Regions from separate parts of the Cytobacillus sp. FSL R7-0680 genome, predicted to be linked through region 1. Evidence: a T-box and tRNA genes for the amino acid it is inferred to sense, from the RefSeq annotation. Region 1 holds a T-box; the other holds one or more tRNA genes.

Evidence for each region. The T-box of region 1 lies ahead of leuS (leucine--tRNA ligase). A T-box ahead of a tRNA ligase gene usually reads a tRNA of that ligase, here a tRNA-Leu.
Region 2: it has a tRNA-Leu gene. The T-box ahead of leuS (leucine--tRNA ligase) is inferred to sense a tRNA for this amino acid. The anticodon was not compared.

What each region holds. Positions count from the first base shown of each region.
Region 1 is NZ_JBBPAO010000001.1:2,473,529-2,481,336, reverse strand. It holds gene MKY26_RS12275 (class I SAM-dependent methyltransferase) at 1-337, opposite strand, end outside; gene MKY26_RS12270 (TIGR01212 family radical SAM protein) at 334-1,302, opposite strand; gene MKY26_RS12265 (YtzC family protein) at 1,478-1,741, shown strand; gene MKY26_RS12260 (glycogen biosynthesis protein GlgD) at 1,756-1,920, shown strand; gene MKY26_RS12255 (MDR family MFS transporter) at 2,208-3,392, shown strand; gene MKY26_RS12250 (hypothetical protein) at 3,441-3,794, opposite strand; T-box leader at 3,980-4,210, shown strand; gene leuS (leucine--tRNA ligase) at 4,268-6,682, shown strand; gene MKY26_RS12240 (rhodanese-like domain-containing protein) at 6,808-7,113, shown strand; gene MKY26_RS12235 (hypothetical protein) at 7,539-7,808, shown strand, end outside.
Region 2 is NZ_JBBPAO010000001.1:280,127-287,934, forward strand. It holds rRNA gene MKY26_RS01365 (23S ribosomal RNA) at 1-1,013, shown strand, start outside; rRNA gene rrf (5S ribosomal RNA) at 1,243-1,360, shown strand; tRNA gene MKY26_RS01375 (tRNA-Asn) at 1,380-1,454, shown strand; tRNA gene MKY26_RS01380 (tRNA-Ser) at 1,457-1,550, shown strand; tRNA gene MKY26_RS01385 (tRNA-Glu) at 1,566-1,640, shown strand; tRNA gene MKY26_RS01390 (tRNA-Val) at 1,645-1,720, shown strand; tRNA gene MKY26_RS01395 (tRNA-Met) at 1,731-1,804, shown strand; tRNA gene MKY26_RS01400 (tRNA-Asp) at 1,808-1,884, shown strand; tRNA gene MKY26_RS01405 (tRNA-Phe) at 1,939-2,014, shown strand; tRNA gene MKY26_RS01410 (tRNA-Thr) at 2,018-2,090, shown strand; tRNA gene MKY26_RS01415 (tRNA-Tyr) at 2,102-2,185, shown strand; tRNA gene MKY26_RS01420 (tRNA-Trp) at 2,189-2,262, shown strand; tRNA gene MKY26_RS01425 (tRNA-His) at 2,269-2,344, shown strand; tRNA gene MKY26_RS01430 (tRNA-Gln) at 2,391-2,465, shown strand; tRNA gene MKY26_RS01435 (tRNA-Gly) at 2,471-2,545, shown strand; tRNA gene MKY26_RS01440 (tRNA-Cys) at 2,565-2,638, shown strand; tRNA gene MKY26_RS01445 (tRNA-Leu) at 2,670-2,758, shown strand; tRNA gene MKY26_RS01450 (tRNA-Leu) at 2,780-2,862, shown strand; tRNA gene MKY26_RS01455 (tRNA-Gly) at 2,866-2,936, shown strand; gene MKY26_RS01460 (ABC transporter ATP-binding protein) at 3,274-4,089, shown strand; gene MKY26_RS01465 (iron-hydroxamate ABC transporter substrate-binding protein) at 4,153-5,073, shown strand; gene MKY26_RS01470 (FecCD family ABC transporter permease) at 5,078-6,118, shown strand; gene MKY26_RS01475 (FecCD family ABC transporter permease) at 6,115-7,122, shown strand; gene MKY26_RS01480 (B3/B4 domain-containing protein) at 7,247-7,808, opposite strand, start outside.

The sequences.
Region 1 (7,808 bases):
TCGTTTTGTCTCCACCAGGTAAGTACCCGAGATTAAAAACAGCGCCAGTGATACGGCCGAAATGGATTGGTGGAATGCAAGCAGTCACATGCTCATGACCACGATTGAATAGAACAGTACGATTAGAAAGTTCATGTTCATCAAGTTTTATTTGGGTAGACTGTATGGCTTCATCTTGGATATCGAATCCATATACTCTGCCATGTTCGCCAACGAGCTGAGCTAAAAATAATGTGTCATGTCCATTTCCAAGTGTAGCATCAACCACGACGTCTCCTGGTGCAATTGCTTTCTGTAGTAGTTCTCTCGCAAATGGTAGAATACGTTCTAGCTTCAAGAGCTCACCTCCTCGGTAAATGGTTGATAATATTTACCTTGCCAGCTATCTCTTTGCTTCAGTTCATGATCAATGCCATTTAGCACATCCCATTTATTCACACTCCACATAGGACCAATCATAAGGTCGATGGGACCATCGCCAGTGATGCGATGAACAATCATCTCTTTAGGTAAAATCTCTAATTGGTCACAAACTAACTGAATGTATTCATCTCGGCTAAGGAATGAAACCATTCCCTTTTCATATTGCTTAACCATCGGTGTTCCTTTTAATAGATGTAATAAGTGTATTTTAATTCCTTGTACATCTAATTTTGCAACCTCTTGTGCTGTTTCCATCATCATTTCAGGTGACTCTTCAGGTAAACCATTAATGATATGAGAACAGACACGTATATCATGTTGACGAAGTTTCTTTACTCCTTCTTTATAGCAATCATAATCATGTGCACGATTAATTAATTGGGCTGTTTTTTCATGAACGGTTTGTAGGCCTAATTCAACCCATAAGTATGTTCTTTTATTAAGGTCAGCTAAATAATCTATGACATCATCTGGTAAACAATCAGGCCTTGTGGCAATAGATAAGCCAACAACCCCTTCTTGTTTTAAAACAAATTCATACTTTTCTTTTAGTACTTCAACAGGTGCATGGGTATTTGTGAATGCCTGAAAATAGGCGATGTATTTTCCGTTTTTCCATTTCTTATGCATACTATCCTTGATTTTAATAAATTGTACGTCTAATGGTTCTGCACGATTACCGGCAAAATCACCTGATCCTGCTGCGCTGCAAAATGTACAGCCACCATGAGCGACAGTACCATCCCGATTAGGACAATCGAAGCCTCCATCCAAAGCAACTTTAAAGACCTTGTGCCCGAAATGTTTTTTTAAATGAAAGTTCCATGTATGATAACGTTTTTGATCATTTGTATATGGAAATTGAGTCAGTAAATCCAAAGTCAGCCCTCCTAAAGTCACCACTGTGACAAATTCAATATTATCATGAAAGAAATCATCAACTCAATTACACATTGATAACATTTCAATTAGTAGAAATCGAACACTCGGTAAATACTATCATTGAGGCGTATTTGCTTCGTACATTTCATTAAAAAAGAGGGGGAAGGCTTTTATGGCAACCCGTGATTCCGTACAACAATTAATGCAACAATGTGAAGAAGTCATTGAATTTGCTAACATGCAGTTTAAAGATGGGCAAATGCAAGAACATTATAACGATCAAGACTATGCTAAAGCGCTTGCTCATATCGAACAAGCCTACAATGATTTGATGACGATGTCTCATAGTGCTACAGATGCGCAGAGGGAAGAACTTCATCGAATGAGATTACAGCTACAGCAGTTACAAAATCAAATGATCATTACTCCCCATTAAGAGGTGAATAACAATTGGTTAGAAAAAAGTCAAAACAAAACAATCCAGAGCAAAAAACAAGAAATGGTATCAATAACCAAGAGGTAGAATTCGGTAGTGCCAATGTGATCCCACGATCTAAAAAGAAATATGAGGAAACAGGTGGGCAACCCGTTAAATCTAAATTTCATCCAGAATAAATAATATGTATTTAGTAAATGATCTGTACACAAGCAATTCTCGTGGAGTTTGCTTGTGTATGGTTATGATAAATTTAAAAATATTTCTGTATATTTCATACATAAATTCATCCATTCCTTCCGTTTATGCTTAGATTCAAGAGTAATTATTCATTTACATGTATAGATTAGATAGATGTCTAAATCTGTCATAAAATTAGTATTGAATCCATCATAAAAAACGAATAAAATTTATTTTGGAATTCGAAATGGAATGAAATGAATAGAATTTGAAAGGGGTATGGATGATGCCTCGAGCTTTGTGGTTATTAGTAATTGGAATGGCTGTTAATGTAACAGGTTCCTCTTTTTTATGGCCTTTAAACACCATTTATATGCATGAAGAATTAGGAAAGTCTTTATCGATTGCCGGCATTGTTTTAATGATCAATTCAGCAGCAACAGTCATAGGCAATCTAGTTGGTGGTGTGCTGTTTGATAAATTAGGTGGCTATCGTTCGATCTTATTAGGCATAGTCATTTCGTTATCTTCACTCATTATTATGGTCTTTAAACACGGATGGCCGGAATACATTGTATTATTGACGATTTTAGGTTTTGGCTCAGGGATCGTGTTTCCTTCTATGTATGCATTGGCAGGAAGTGTATGGAAAGAGGGCGGCAGAAAAGCGTTTAATGCGATGTATGTAGCGACAAATCTAGGTGTAGCATTAGGTGCAGCAATGGCAGGGTATATAGCTTCATTTTCTTTCAATTATATCTTTATCGCTAATTGTCTAATGTATATCTTGTTTTTCTTGATAGCTATTACTAGCTATCGAAAAATGGAAGTAAAGTCTGTTAGTCAACCAAATGAAATAAAAACAGCACAAAAATTTCGCGGTAATCCTAAATTAAACGCTTTATTCGTTTTATTAATCGGTTATCTATTATGTTGTATTGGCTATGTGCAATGGCAATCGACTATCTCGGCATATACTCAACAAATTGGGATTTCTTTAAAACAATACAGTATGCTATGGACAATAAATGGCGCCATGATTGTACTTGCGCAACCATTAATTAGTCTTCTAGTTAAAAGAATAAAATCATTAAAAGTACAAATTATTATTGGTATTTTTATTTTTGCTATTTCTTTTGCTGTTGTAGGAAATGCAGTTGCCTTTTCCGGCTTTGTCACAGCAATGATTATTTTAACCATTGGGGAAATGCTCGTATGGCCAGCGGTACCTACAATTGCTAATGACTTAGCACCTAAAGGTAGAGAAGGGTTCTATCAAGGGATTGTTAACAGTGTCTCTACAGGAGGAAGAATGATTGGGCCATTACTTGGGGGCGTACTCGTGGATGTATACGGTGTGAAGATGCTTTTCGGTATATTAATGGCATTACTGCTCATCTCCGTATATACAACAGTTGTTTATGATAAGAAGCTTAAAAAGAAAAAAGTTTTGCCAGCTATACCTTCATAAAAAGCGAGCCCCGTAGATAAAAAATCCAGGGGCTCTCTACTTAACCATTTAGATAATATCCTGGTAATGATGTGATTGAACTTCATCTAGAAAAATGACTTTATGAAAGAAACTTTTCAAGATCAACCAACGAGCGGGATAGGCCTCGATAAAACTTTCAATGACTTTTTCGGAGTAGAGTATCAGGCAATCTAACTTCGGTTTGGTTTGTTTTAAATCATAATATAAGGCATGTGGAATGGTGTAGTAATCATGTAATTGATAAGGATTTAATTTAATGGTTTTCATTTGGTTATTTTCAATGAACGTCTGGATGGATTGCTTCTGAACTTCAAGGCTTTCATCTAGCGTTTTATAATCATTCATAATCCACTTTTCATTAATAAAAGCGATACCTTTCATAATATGAAATCACCTTTCCTTATTTTTTACTATAGTTATGGGCAAAATAAGGAAGAGTAATACATGGATTAAAAAATTGACACGTTTTCATTTTTCTTGAATAGCTTATACTTATCTATAGTAACTTGTGAAAGCCTACTTGCATCAACCATTGAAATTGATTACAATGTCAATATGAATATTTTATAACTGCAATGATGAGGAATAGTAATGCTAGGAAGCCTGATATTAGAGAGCTAGCGGTTGGTGTAAGCTAGTCAGCTCCTTTCATGAACTCACCTACTGAGCAGCAAGTGTGAAAATGACAGTAATGCTTGCCGTACTCCGCGTTAAGGATGAATGAAGTGAACAGTTAACCGTAAACTGTTAATGTGGGTGGTACCGCGGGAGATATACATAATCCTCTCGTCCCTTTTTGAGGGATGAGGGGTTTTTTTATACTTAAAAACGTAGCATTTTTAGGAGGAAAGAAGATGAGCTTTAATCATCAGCAAATTGAAGGTAAGTGGCAACACTATTGGGAAGAACAAAAAACATTTAAAACGGGTGAAGAAAAAGGGAAGAGAAAGTTCTATGCGTTAGATATGTTTCCTTATCCGTCTGGTGTAGGTTTACACGTAGGACACCCTGAAGGATATACAGCAACAGATATTCTTGCCCGTATGAAAAGAATGCAAGGGTATAATGTTCTTCACCCAATGGGATGGGATGCATTTGGTTTACCTGCTGAACAATATGCCCTTGATACAGGGAATGACCCAGCTGAATTTACCGAGAAAAACATTAATACATTCCGCCGTCAAATTAAATCATTAGGATTTTCTTATGACTGGGATCGTGAAATTAACACAACAGATCCGGAATATTATAAATGGACGCAATGGATTTTCTTAAAGCTTTATGAAAAAGGTCTTGCTTATATCGATGAAGTAGCAGTGAACTGGTGTCCTGCACTTGGAACTGTGCTAGCTAATGAAGAGGTAATTGATGGGAAAAGTGAACGTGGAGGCCATCCTGTTGAAAGAAGACCGATGCGCCAATGGATGTTAAAAATAACAGCTTATGCTGACCGTTTACTAGAAGATCTTGATTTACTTGATTGGCCAGAAAGCTTGAAGGATATGCAGCGCAACTGGATTGGTCGTTCTGAAGGTGCTGAAGTGACTTTCCATATCGAAGGTGACAAAGGTACGTTTGAAGTGTTTACGACACGCCCAGACACATTATTTGGTGCGACATATGCTGTCCTTGCCCCAGAGCATAAACTAGTTGATGTAATTACAACAGAAGAGCAACGTAATGCAGTTGAGACTTATATTGAAAAAGTTAAAACAAAGAGTGATTTAGAAAGAACAGATTTAGCCAAAGAAAAAACAGGTGTATTCACAGGTGCTTATGCAATTAACCCTGCTAACGGTGAAAAAATGCCTATCTGGATTGCTGATTATGTGCTTGCTTCATATGGTACAGGTGCCATTATGGCTGTTCCAGCTCATGACGAGCGTGATTATGATTTCGCGAAAGAATTTAACTTGACTATTAAAGAAGTCGTAGCTGGTGGAGATATTTCTAAAGAAGCTTATGCGGGTGAAGGAGAACATATTAATTCTGATTTCTTAAATGGCTTAGGTAAAGAAGAAGCAATTACAAAAATGATCGCTTGGCTAGAAGAGAAAGAGATTGGGACGAAAAAAGTGACGTATCGCTTACGTGATTGGTTATTTAGTCGTCAAAGATATTGGGGTGAACCGATTCCTGTTATTCATTGGGAAGATGGTACAATGACGGGAGTTCCTTACGAAGAGTTACCGTTAATTTTACCAACAACAACGGAGATTAAGCCATCTGGTACAGGTGAATCACCGTTAGCTAATATTGAAGAGTGGGTTAATGTTATTGACCCTGAAACAGGTAAAAAAGGTCGCCGTGAAACCAACACGATGCCACAATGGGCAGGTAGCTGCTGGTACTATTTACGTTATATTGATCCGAAAAACAGTGAGGCATTAGCTGATGCCGAAAAATTAAAAGAGTGGTTACCAGTTGATATTTATATTGGTGGCGCTGAACATGCGGTTCTTCACTTATTATATGCTCGTTTCTGGCATAAAGTATTATACGATATAGGTGTAGTTGATACGAAAGAACCATTCCAAAAATTATTTAACCAAGGCATGATTCTTGGGGAAAATAATGAAAAAATGAGTAAGTCAAAAGGAAATGTTGTTAATCCTGATGCCGTTGTAGAAAGCCATGGAGCGGATACGCTTCGTTTATATGAAATGTTTATGGGACCACTTGATGCCTCAATTGCTTGGTCTACAAATGGATTAGATGGCTCTAGACGATTCTTAGACCGTATTTGGCGTTTAATTGCTGAAGAAGATCATACATTAAGCAACAAAGTGCAGGATGTAGAAGTGTCTCAACTGGAAAAAGTGTATCATCAGACAGTCAAAAAAGTAACAGAGGACTTTGAAGGTTTGCGCTTCAATACAGCAATTTCACAAATGATGGTTTTCGTCAATGAAGCCTACAAAGCTGATATTCTTCCAAAGGCTTATGCAGAAGGGTTCGTAAAAATGTTGGCTCCAATTGCTCCACATATTGCTGAAGAACTATGGGAGATACTTGGTCACACAGGAACCATTTCTTATGAAGCTTGGCCAGCATATGACGAAGCGAAAATGACAGATGATGAAGTGGAGATCGTTATCCAAATCAATGGTAAAGTGAAGGCTAAATTAATGGTACCCGTTGATGCACAAAAGGATGTGCTAGAACAAATTGCCATGGAAGATGATAAAATCAAAGAACAAATTGATGGCAAAACAGTAAGAAAAGTAATTGCTGTTCCTGGGAAGCTAGTGAATATTGTCGCTAATTAAGATTATTTAGAAAAAGAGGTAGCTTAATGAAAAGAGCTACCCTTTCCCTATGAGACTGTAATATTCGCATTTCGATCAACACTTCTTTAGAATAAAGATAATGATAATGGAAAGGGTGGTTGATGATGACTGAAATGAAAGAAATCACAACAGAAGAATTACTGAAAAAGATAGAAGCTGGAGAACAGCTTGAACTTGTAGATGTAAGGGAAGATGACGAAGTAGCTCAAGGAATTATTCCTGGTGCGAAGCATATTAGAATGGGCACAATTCCTGAAAACCTAGATAAGTTTGATAAAGACAAAGAGTATATTATGATTTGCCGTTCAGGGAATCGTAGTGGACAAGTTTGTCGTTTTATGCAAGAACAAGGCTATCAAGTGACCAATATGGTCGGGGGTATGCTTGAGTGGGAAGGCGAAACAAAATAATTGGTACTTATGAAGAAGGCCTCTTTTTAGGAGGTCTTCTTTTTTTCGTTATCGTATAACCATTAGTATGTAAGAATCACGAGTTGTTTACATAACTTTCAGTTTGCTTTTACAATATGCCAAATTTGTCATGAAATGTGTTGATCAATTGAATATTATCTAACACGGTGGGTTTCTCAGAGTTGTGTCAAATGAAATGATACGATGGCCACTTAAACACTGCCAAGAGAGGAGAAAATTTCCTTTCTTTCACCAAGAGGTGGAAGAGCGATTATCGCTTCCTTGCTTACGCTTGTACCACCATAAATTGCGTATTGCATATTTACACCACCTGTTAACAATTTACTCTATTATAGGTATAATATTATAAAAATTCAATTTATTTACTTCAGACGATCGTTCAAATAGATGCGAAAGGAGAAAGAATGAGTAAAAAAATCATTCCTTTTTTATCGGTAATTGTTCTATTATTTTTGTCCATGGGTGTATATCAATTTTATCTTTCTCAGAAAAAGCTGGGGTTTAATGAGGTCGTACTGATATCGGAGGAAAATCTACAGTCCATCATTATAGCTACTAGTGAAACAACAGAAACTGTATCTTTAAATAAGGACGATCATGATAAGCAACTAAAAGAAATTCGCTCACTTTTGGCAGATATTGAATTAAAAAGATATCATTGCACAGCATCTAAA
Region 2 (7,808 bases), 2.2 Mb from region 1:
CGAAGCCCCAGTAAACGGCGGCCGTAACTATAACGGTCCTAAGGTAGCGAAATTCCTTGTCGGGTAAGTTCCGACCCGCACGAAAGGCGTAACGATCTGGGCACTGTCTCAACGAGAGACTCGGTGAAATTATAGTACCTGTGAAGATGCAGGTTACCCGCGACAGGACGGAAAGACCCCGTGGAGCTTTACTGTAGCCTGATATTGAATTTTGGTACAGCTTGTACAGGATAGGTAGGAGCCTTAGAAGCCGGAGCGCTAGCTTCGGTGGAGGCGTCGGTGGGATACTACCCTGGCTGTATTGAAATTCTAACCCACATCCCTTATCGGGATGGGAGACAGTGTCAGGTGGGCAGTTTGACTGGGGCGGTCGCCTCCTAAAGAGTAACGGAGGCGCCCAAAGGTTCCCTCAGAATGGTTGGAAATCATTCGTAGAGTGTAAAGGCACAAGGGAGCTTGACTGCGAGACCTACAAGTCGAGCAGGGACGAAAGTCGGGCTTAGTGATCCGGTGGTTCCGCATGGAAGGGCCATCGCTCAACGGATAAAAGCTACCCCGGGGATAACAGGCTTATCTCCCCCAAGAGTCCACATCGACGGGGAGGTTTGGCACCTCGATGTCGGCTCATCGCATCCTGGGGCTGTAGTCGGTCCCAAGGGTTGGGCTGTTCGCCCATTAAAGCGGTACGCGAGCTGGGTTCAGAACGTCGTGAGACAGTTCGGTCCCTATCCGTCGTGGGCGCAGGAAATTTGAGAGGAGCTGTCCTTAGTACGAGAGGACCGGGATGGACGCACCGCTGGTGTACCAGTTGTCTTGCCAAAGGCATCGCTGGGTAGCTATGTGCGGAAGGGATAAGTGCTGAAAGCATCTAAGCATGAAGCCCCCCTCGAGATGAGATTTCCCATAGCGCAAGCTAGTAAGATCCCTGAAAGATGATCAGGTTGATAGGTTAGAGGTGGAAGTGTGGCGACACATGTAGCTGACTAATACTAATCGATCGAGGACTTAACCAAAAACGAAAAGCGAAAGCACCTACCTAGGCGCTGTAGCTGGACAATACGAAATGCGGGCGGCTTTAAGCCGCCGCAGCTAGACAGCACTACGTAAGTAGTCGCGTCAGCACGCATTCAGGCGATTACTCAAAACAATCTTCTTCAACATTACCTAGTTTTCAGAGAATGATTTAAAATTTCTCTTGAAAATTTTATTAAAGACGTTATAATAATATATGTCTTTAAAAAGTCCGGTGGCGATAGCGAGAAGGTCACACCCGTTCCCATACCGAACACGGAAGTTAAGCTTCTAAAGCGCCGATGGTAGTTAGGGGCTGTCCCCTTGTGAGAGTAGGAAGTTGCCGGGCATACATACTATTAAATTATTCCGCAGTAGCTCAGTGGTAGAGCATTCGGCTGTTAACCGAACGGTCGTAGGTTCGAATCCTACCTGCGGAGCCAATGGAGAGCTGTCCGAGCTGGCCGAAGGAGCACGATTGGAAATCGTGTAGGCGGTTTATAGCCGTCTCAAGGGTTCAAATCCCTTGCTCTCCGCCATTAAACATATAAATTGGCCCCTTGGTCAAGCGGTTAAGACACCGCCCTTTCACGGCGGTAACACGGGTTCGAATCCCGTAGGGGTCACCATTTTGGAGGATTAGCTCAGCTGGGAGAGCATCTGCCTTACAAGCAGAGGGTCGGCGGTTCGATCCCGTCATCCTCCACCATTCATATTATCGCGGGGTGGAGCAGTCCGGTAGCTCGTCGGGCTCATAACCCGAAGGTCGCAGGTTCAAATCCTGCCCCCGCAATTTGGTCCGGTAGTTCAGTTGGTTAGAATGCCTGCCTGTCACGCAGGAGGTCGCGGGTTCGAGTCCCGTCCGGACCGCCACTACATAAATTCACACAAATTAATTTAAAACATATTGTAAAACGTATAAGTTTTGGCTCAGTAGCTCAGTCGGTAGAGCAAAGGACTGAAAATCCTTGTGTCGGCGGTTCGATTCCGTCCTGAGCCACCATTTGCCGGCCTAGCTCAATTGGTAGAGCAACTGACTTGTAATCAGTAGGTTGGGGGTTCAAGTCCTCTGGCCGGCATTGTTTTTTATGGAGGGGTAGCGAAGTGGCTAAACGCGGCGGACTGTAAATCCGCTCCTTCGGGTTCGGCAGTTCGAATCTGCCCCCCTCCACCATCTAGGGGTATAGTTTAATGGTAAAACGAAGGTCTCCAAAACCTTTGATGTGGGTTCGATTCCTACTACCCCTGCCAATTATGGCGGTTGTGGCGAAGTGGTTAACGCATCGGATTGTGGTTCCGACATTCGTGGGTTCGATTCCCATCAGCCGCCCCATTATTTTAAATTCACATTTTTTGCTTTCATGCATAGAATATACAAATGGGCTATAGCCAAGTGGTAAGGCAACGGATTTTGATTCCGTCATTCGCAGGTTCGAACCCTGCTAGCCCAGCCAGATCTGCGGAAGTAGTTCAGTGGTAGAACATCACCTTGCCAAGGTGAGGGTCGCGGGTTCGAATCCCGTCTTCCGCTCCAAGTAGTTATTTATATTGATGGCGGCATAGCCAAGTGGTAAGGCAGAGGTCTGCAAAACCTTCACCACCGGTTCAAATCCGGTTGCCGCCTCCAATACATATTCACTCATTTTTATACACCTCATGCCGGGGTGGCGGAACTGGCAGACGCACAGGACTTAAAATCCTGCGGTAGGTGACTACCGTACCGGTTCGATTCCGGTCCTCGGCACCATAATTAAATAAAAGAATATTTGCCGGTGTGGCGGAATTGGCAGACGCGCACGACTCAAAATCGTGTTCCATCACGGAGTGTCGGTTCGACCCCGACCACCGGTATTTGCGGGTGTAGTTTAGTGGTAAAACCTCAGCCTTCCAAGCTGATGATGAGGGTTCGATTCCCTTCACCCGCTTATATGGAAGTAAAGGACTGTAGACAATCTCTATTTATTAGCAGATTGTCTACAGTTTTTTTAGTTGAAGTGATTAGTTTTGTTGTTTTTTACTAACCTTAACGAAGTGCATAATGAGTGAAGAGAATGGATGAAAGGCTTCAGTAACGAGAAATGCATTCTCCTTAAAAAATATATGCAGAATACAGGTTGGTTAACAAGAAATATGGTGGAAATGAAAACTTTTCGTATTGATGGTTGACAGGATAGCTTTTATTAGATAAAATTTTCTTTGAAGTTGATAATCATTATCAATGACATGATGATGATCTAAAATGTTCGGATGGAGTGAATGACCTTGTCTAGATTATTTACTGAAGACTTAAGAATTGCATACGGTGATAGAGAGATTGTGAAGAACTTAAACATGATGATACCAGACGGTGAGATTACGGCTATTATTGGGCCGAATGGTTGTGGTAAATCGACTGTCTTAAAGACGATTGCAAGAATTATCCAAGCCAAAGCTGGGTCTGTATATCTTGATGGTAAGCAAATCAGTAAGGAATCGACAAAAGCGATTGCACAAAAAATGGCCATTCTTCCTCAATCTCCTGATGCTCCTGAAGGCTTAACGGTTTCAGAGCTAGTATCTTATGGAAGATTTCCATATCAAAAGGGTATGGGGAGATTAACAGCAAAAGATCGCCAGGTGATAGATTGGGCACTCCAAGTAACAGGAATTGCAGAATTTAAAGATAGAGAAGTAGATGCATTGTCTGGTGGACAGCGGCAAAGAGTATGGATCGCGATGGCTTTGGCTCAAGAGACTGATATAATCTTATTAGATGAGCCGACTACATATTTAGATATGTGTCATCAATTGGAAGTATTAGAACTGTTAAAAGAGCTTAATCAGTTAGAAAATAGAACAATTGTTATGGTTATTCATGATTTAAACCATGCAGCAAGGTTTGCTGATTATTTAATTGCTATGAGAGCAGGCAAAATTATTAAAAATGGTGCTGCGAAGGAAGTTATGAATAAGCAGATTTTAAGAGAAGTATTTAATATTGATGCAGAAATTGGTATTGATCCACGTACACAAAAACCAATCTGCTTAACTTATGATTTAATTGATAGTAGGATGGTAGTTCAAGAGCAAGTCGTTTAATGATTTGCTTCTTTTTTTGACTATAATTGAGAATGATTATTATTTTAAAGGTGGATGGAGAACTTGAAAAAGCAATTGGTATTTTTATTTTTTATTCTATTATTAGTTTTAACAGCTTGCGGAAATGGTGGGAATGAATCGTCAGGTGAAGGCAGTAAGGAAACGGAAAAAGAAACATTTACATATAAATCAGAAAATGGAGAAATGGAGTTACCAGCTAATCCTGAAAGAGTAGCATCTATGGCTTACACTGGTAATGTTCTATCATTAGGGATTACGCCAGTAGCAATAGATGAGTGGTCTAAAGCGAACAAATTTTATGGTGATAAACTGAAAGATTCTGAAGTCATTACAGCAGATAATGTAGAGAAATTATTAGAATTAGAACCAGATTTAATTATTGCATATTCAACTGACGAAAATTTAGATAAATACAAAGAAATCGCGCCAACCGTCACATTAACTTATGAAAAATATGGCTATTTAGATCAACACCTTGAAATAGGTAAGGTGTTAGGAAAAGAGCAGGAAGCACAAGCATGGGTGGAAGAGTGGAAAGAAAAGACAGCTGCTGAAGGTGAGAAAGTAAAAGAGGCAATTGGTGATGATGCGACTATTATGGTATTTGAGACATTTGGTAAAGACATGTATGTGTATGGTGAGAACTGGGGACGCGGAACAGAAATCATTTATCAAGCACTTGGTTTAAAAGCACCTAAAGCGGTAGAAGAAGAAGTATTTGGACCAGGGTACTTAGCTATATCTTCAGAAGTCATACCAAAATATGCTGGAGATTATATTTTCCTAGGAGATGGACAAGGAGCCGATAATTCCTTTACTGAAACAGATGTTTGGAAAGGCATCCCAGCAGTGGAAAATGACCGCGTGTTTACATTTGACTCTTCTTCTTTCTATTTCAATGATCCCATTTCATTGGAAGAAGAATTAGCATTTATCGTTGAAAATTTACTTGGGGCTAAGTAATATAATGAAAAATAATACTTTTAATGAAGCAAAGGAAAAGAAAATATATGCACGTCCTGCAATTGCTTCTATTATTCTAGCACTAAGCTGCCTACTTTTAGTAGGTAGCTTAGTTTTGGCTATTTCGGTTGGAGCAGCGAGTATTTCATTTGCAGATGTTTGGCAAGCTGTATTTGCTTATGAACAAGGAAACGAAGACCACCAAATTATAAGAAGTATACGATTACCTCGTGAGCTAGGAGCTGCTGTTGTCGGCGCGGCTTTTGCTGTTAGTGGTGCCATTATGCAAGGAATGACAAAAAACCCTTTAGCAGATCCGGGTTTACTAGGTTTAAATGCAGGTGCAAGTTTAGGACTAGCGATTGCCTTCTCGTATGTAGGCAATACAAATTATATGATTATTATGTTATTCTCATTTATTGGAGCAGGGATTGCTGCTTGCTTAGTATTTGGATTTAGCGCAATGAAAAGAGGTGGGATGAGTCCACTAAAAATAACGTTAGCTGGTGCGGCAGTTACTGCATTTCTTTCATCGATTGGAGAAGGGATAGCACTTATAAATAAATTATCACAAAGTATTGCCTTTTGGACTGCTGGTGGCGTTTCAGGAACAACATGGGCACAGTTGCAAATTGTTACACCTACAGTACTTTTCGGTATTATAATTGCCATCATGCTCTCAAGAAGTTTGACTGTATTAAGCTTTGGAGAAGATGTGGCTAAAGGCTTAGGGCAAAGAACTTTTATTGTTAAGGCTGTGCTCATGACGGTTGTTCTTATATTAGCAGGTGCCGCGGTTTCTCTTGTTGGGGCGATTGCTTTTGTTGGTTTATTAATTCCTCATATCGTGAGATTTTTAGTCGGTACGGATTATAGATGGATTATTCCGTGTTCAGCCGTAATAGGTAGTGTGTTTTTAGTTTTAGCCGATACGGCAGCAAGAATGGTTAATCCTCCTTTTGAAACACCAATGGGAGCAATTGTAGCAATACTTGGCCTACCTTTCTTCTTGTACCTTGCAAGAAAGGGGAGATCATTAATATGATTAGTGCCCGCCACTTTAAACGTTCAATTATTATCATTATCTCGACGTTCGTGTTACTATTGCTTATCTTTACAATTAGTGTAGCAACAGGATTTGCCTCTTTAAGTCCCGATCGTCTTTTGCCAACATTACTTGGTAATGGAACGGCGAAGGAAAACCTGATTTTATTTACCTTTAGATTGCCGAGGATACTGATTGCGGTGCTCGCAGGCATGGGTTTAGCTTTGTCGGGGGCAATATTACAGAGTATTACGAGGAACCCGTTAGCAGATCCGGGAATACTAGGAATTAATTCAGGTGCCGGTTTGTTTGTCGTTTTCTTTGTTTTGTTATTTGGAAATAGTACAGGCAATCATTTATATTTGTTGCCACTATTCGCTTTAATTGGAGGATTAATTACCGCTATATTCATTTACCTTCTCTCTTACAAGAGAGGGGAGGGCATTCAACCTGGTAGAATGCTTTTAGTTGGTGTAGGATTAGCTGCTGCTATAAATGGTGCATTGTTAACTCTTGCTTCTAAAATGGCTAGAGAAGAGTATGATTTCTTCGCCAACTGGGCTGCAGGGAGAATATGGGGAGATGATTGGTTATTTGTCTTTGCTCTCCTTCCTTGGCTTGCAATATTAATCCCGTTCATTTACTTTAAATCAAATACGCTAAATACGATGGCTTTAAATGAAGAGCTTTCTGTAGGTCTTGGAGTTAAAACGAATAAGGAAAGGTATATACTGTTATTGGCTTCCGTGGCCTTGGCAGCTGCGTCAGTATCCGTTAGTGGTGGTATAGCATTTATCGGTTTGTTAGCACCCCATATTGCAAGAAGCTTAGTCGGTCCTAGACATCAGTTGTTTTTGCCTGTTGCGGCAATGTTTGGGGGCTTACTTTTACTTTCAGCAGATACGGTTGGCAGAGTTTTACTTGATACGATTGGCATACCAGCGGGAGTAATTGTATCATTTATTGGGGCGCCGTATTTTCTATATTTAATGGCTAAGAAATAATAGACTTAAAAATCGAACAAAATAAGAGTGAAATGCACCCCACTTGCTAGACACAATCTAACAAGTGGGGTGCATTTTTTCTATAGCCAAATTTAATGCTGTAGAAAAATAGGATATTATTTTTTTAAACTATTACCTCAACTTGACCATTACCTCCATGAACTTGGATAAACATATCTTTTAGTGAGTTGAGCAGTGCTTGTGCCTCAACTGTTTCAATTGAATGTCTTAAAAAGACGACTTGTAATGCATTGGTTGTCTGTTCATTAACATTTGTTCTAGTAGAATCTACAAATGGACTACCAAATGGCCCAAGTGAATCACTTAAAATAATTAAGTTTTTTAGTGAATTATCACGTCCGTTTAATCCTCCGTAAACTTCTCCATCAGCTCCGATTCTCACATCAATATTTCCGTTGATACAATCTAAATCGTATATGCCAATCGGGACTTCGTATTTTAATGAGAAAAAATTATTAATATCAGCGGCACTGTTGATGCTCTGTAGGTAGTTCTGTTTTTTAATTCTTCGATACATTGCTTCAGCAGAATGACGATATTTGTTGGGGTCTTTACCTGTTTGTTTGAAAATACTTCGCCATTCTTTTATCCCTGCAAATTCAGTTATATTCTTTTCTTCAAGATCAAAAAATAATGACTCTTGAAAGAGTTGTAAGCGGCCCTTT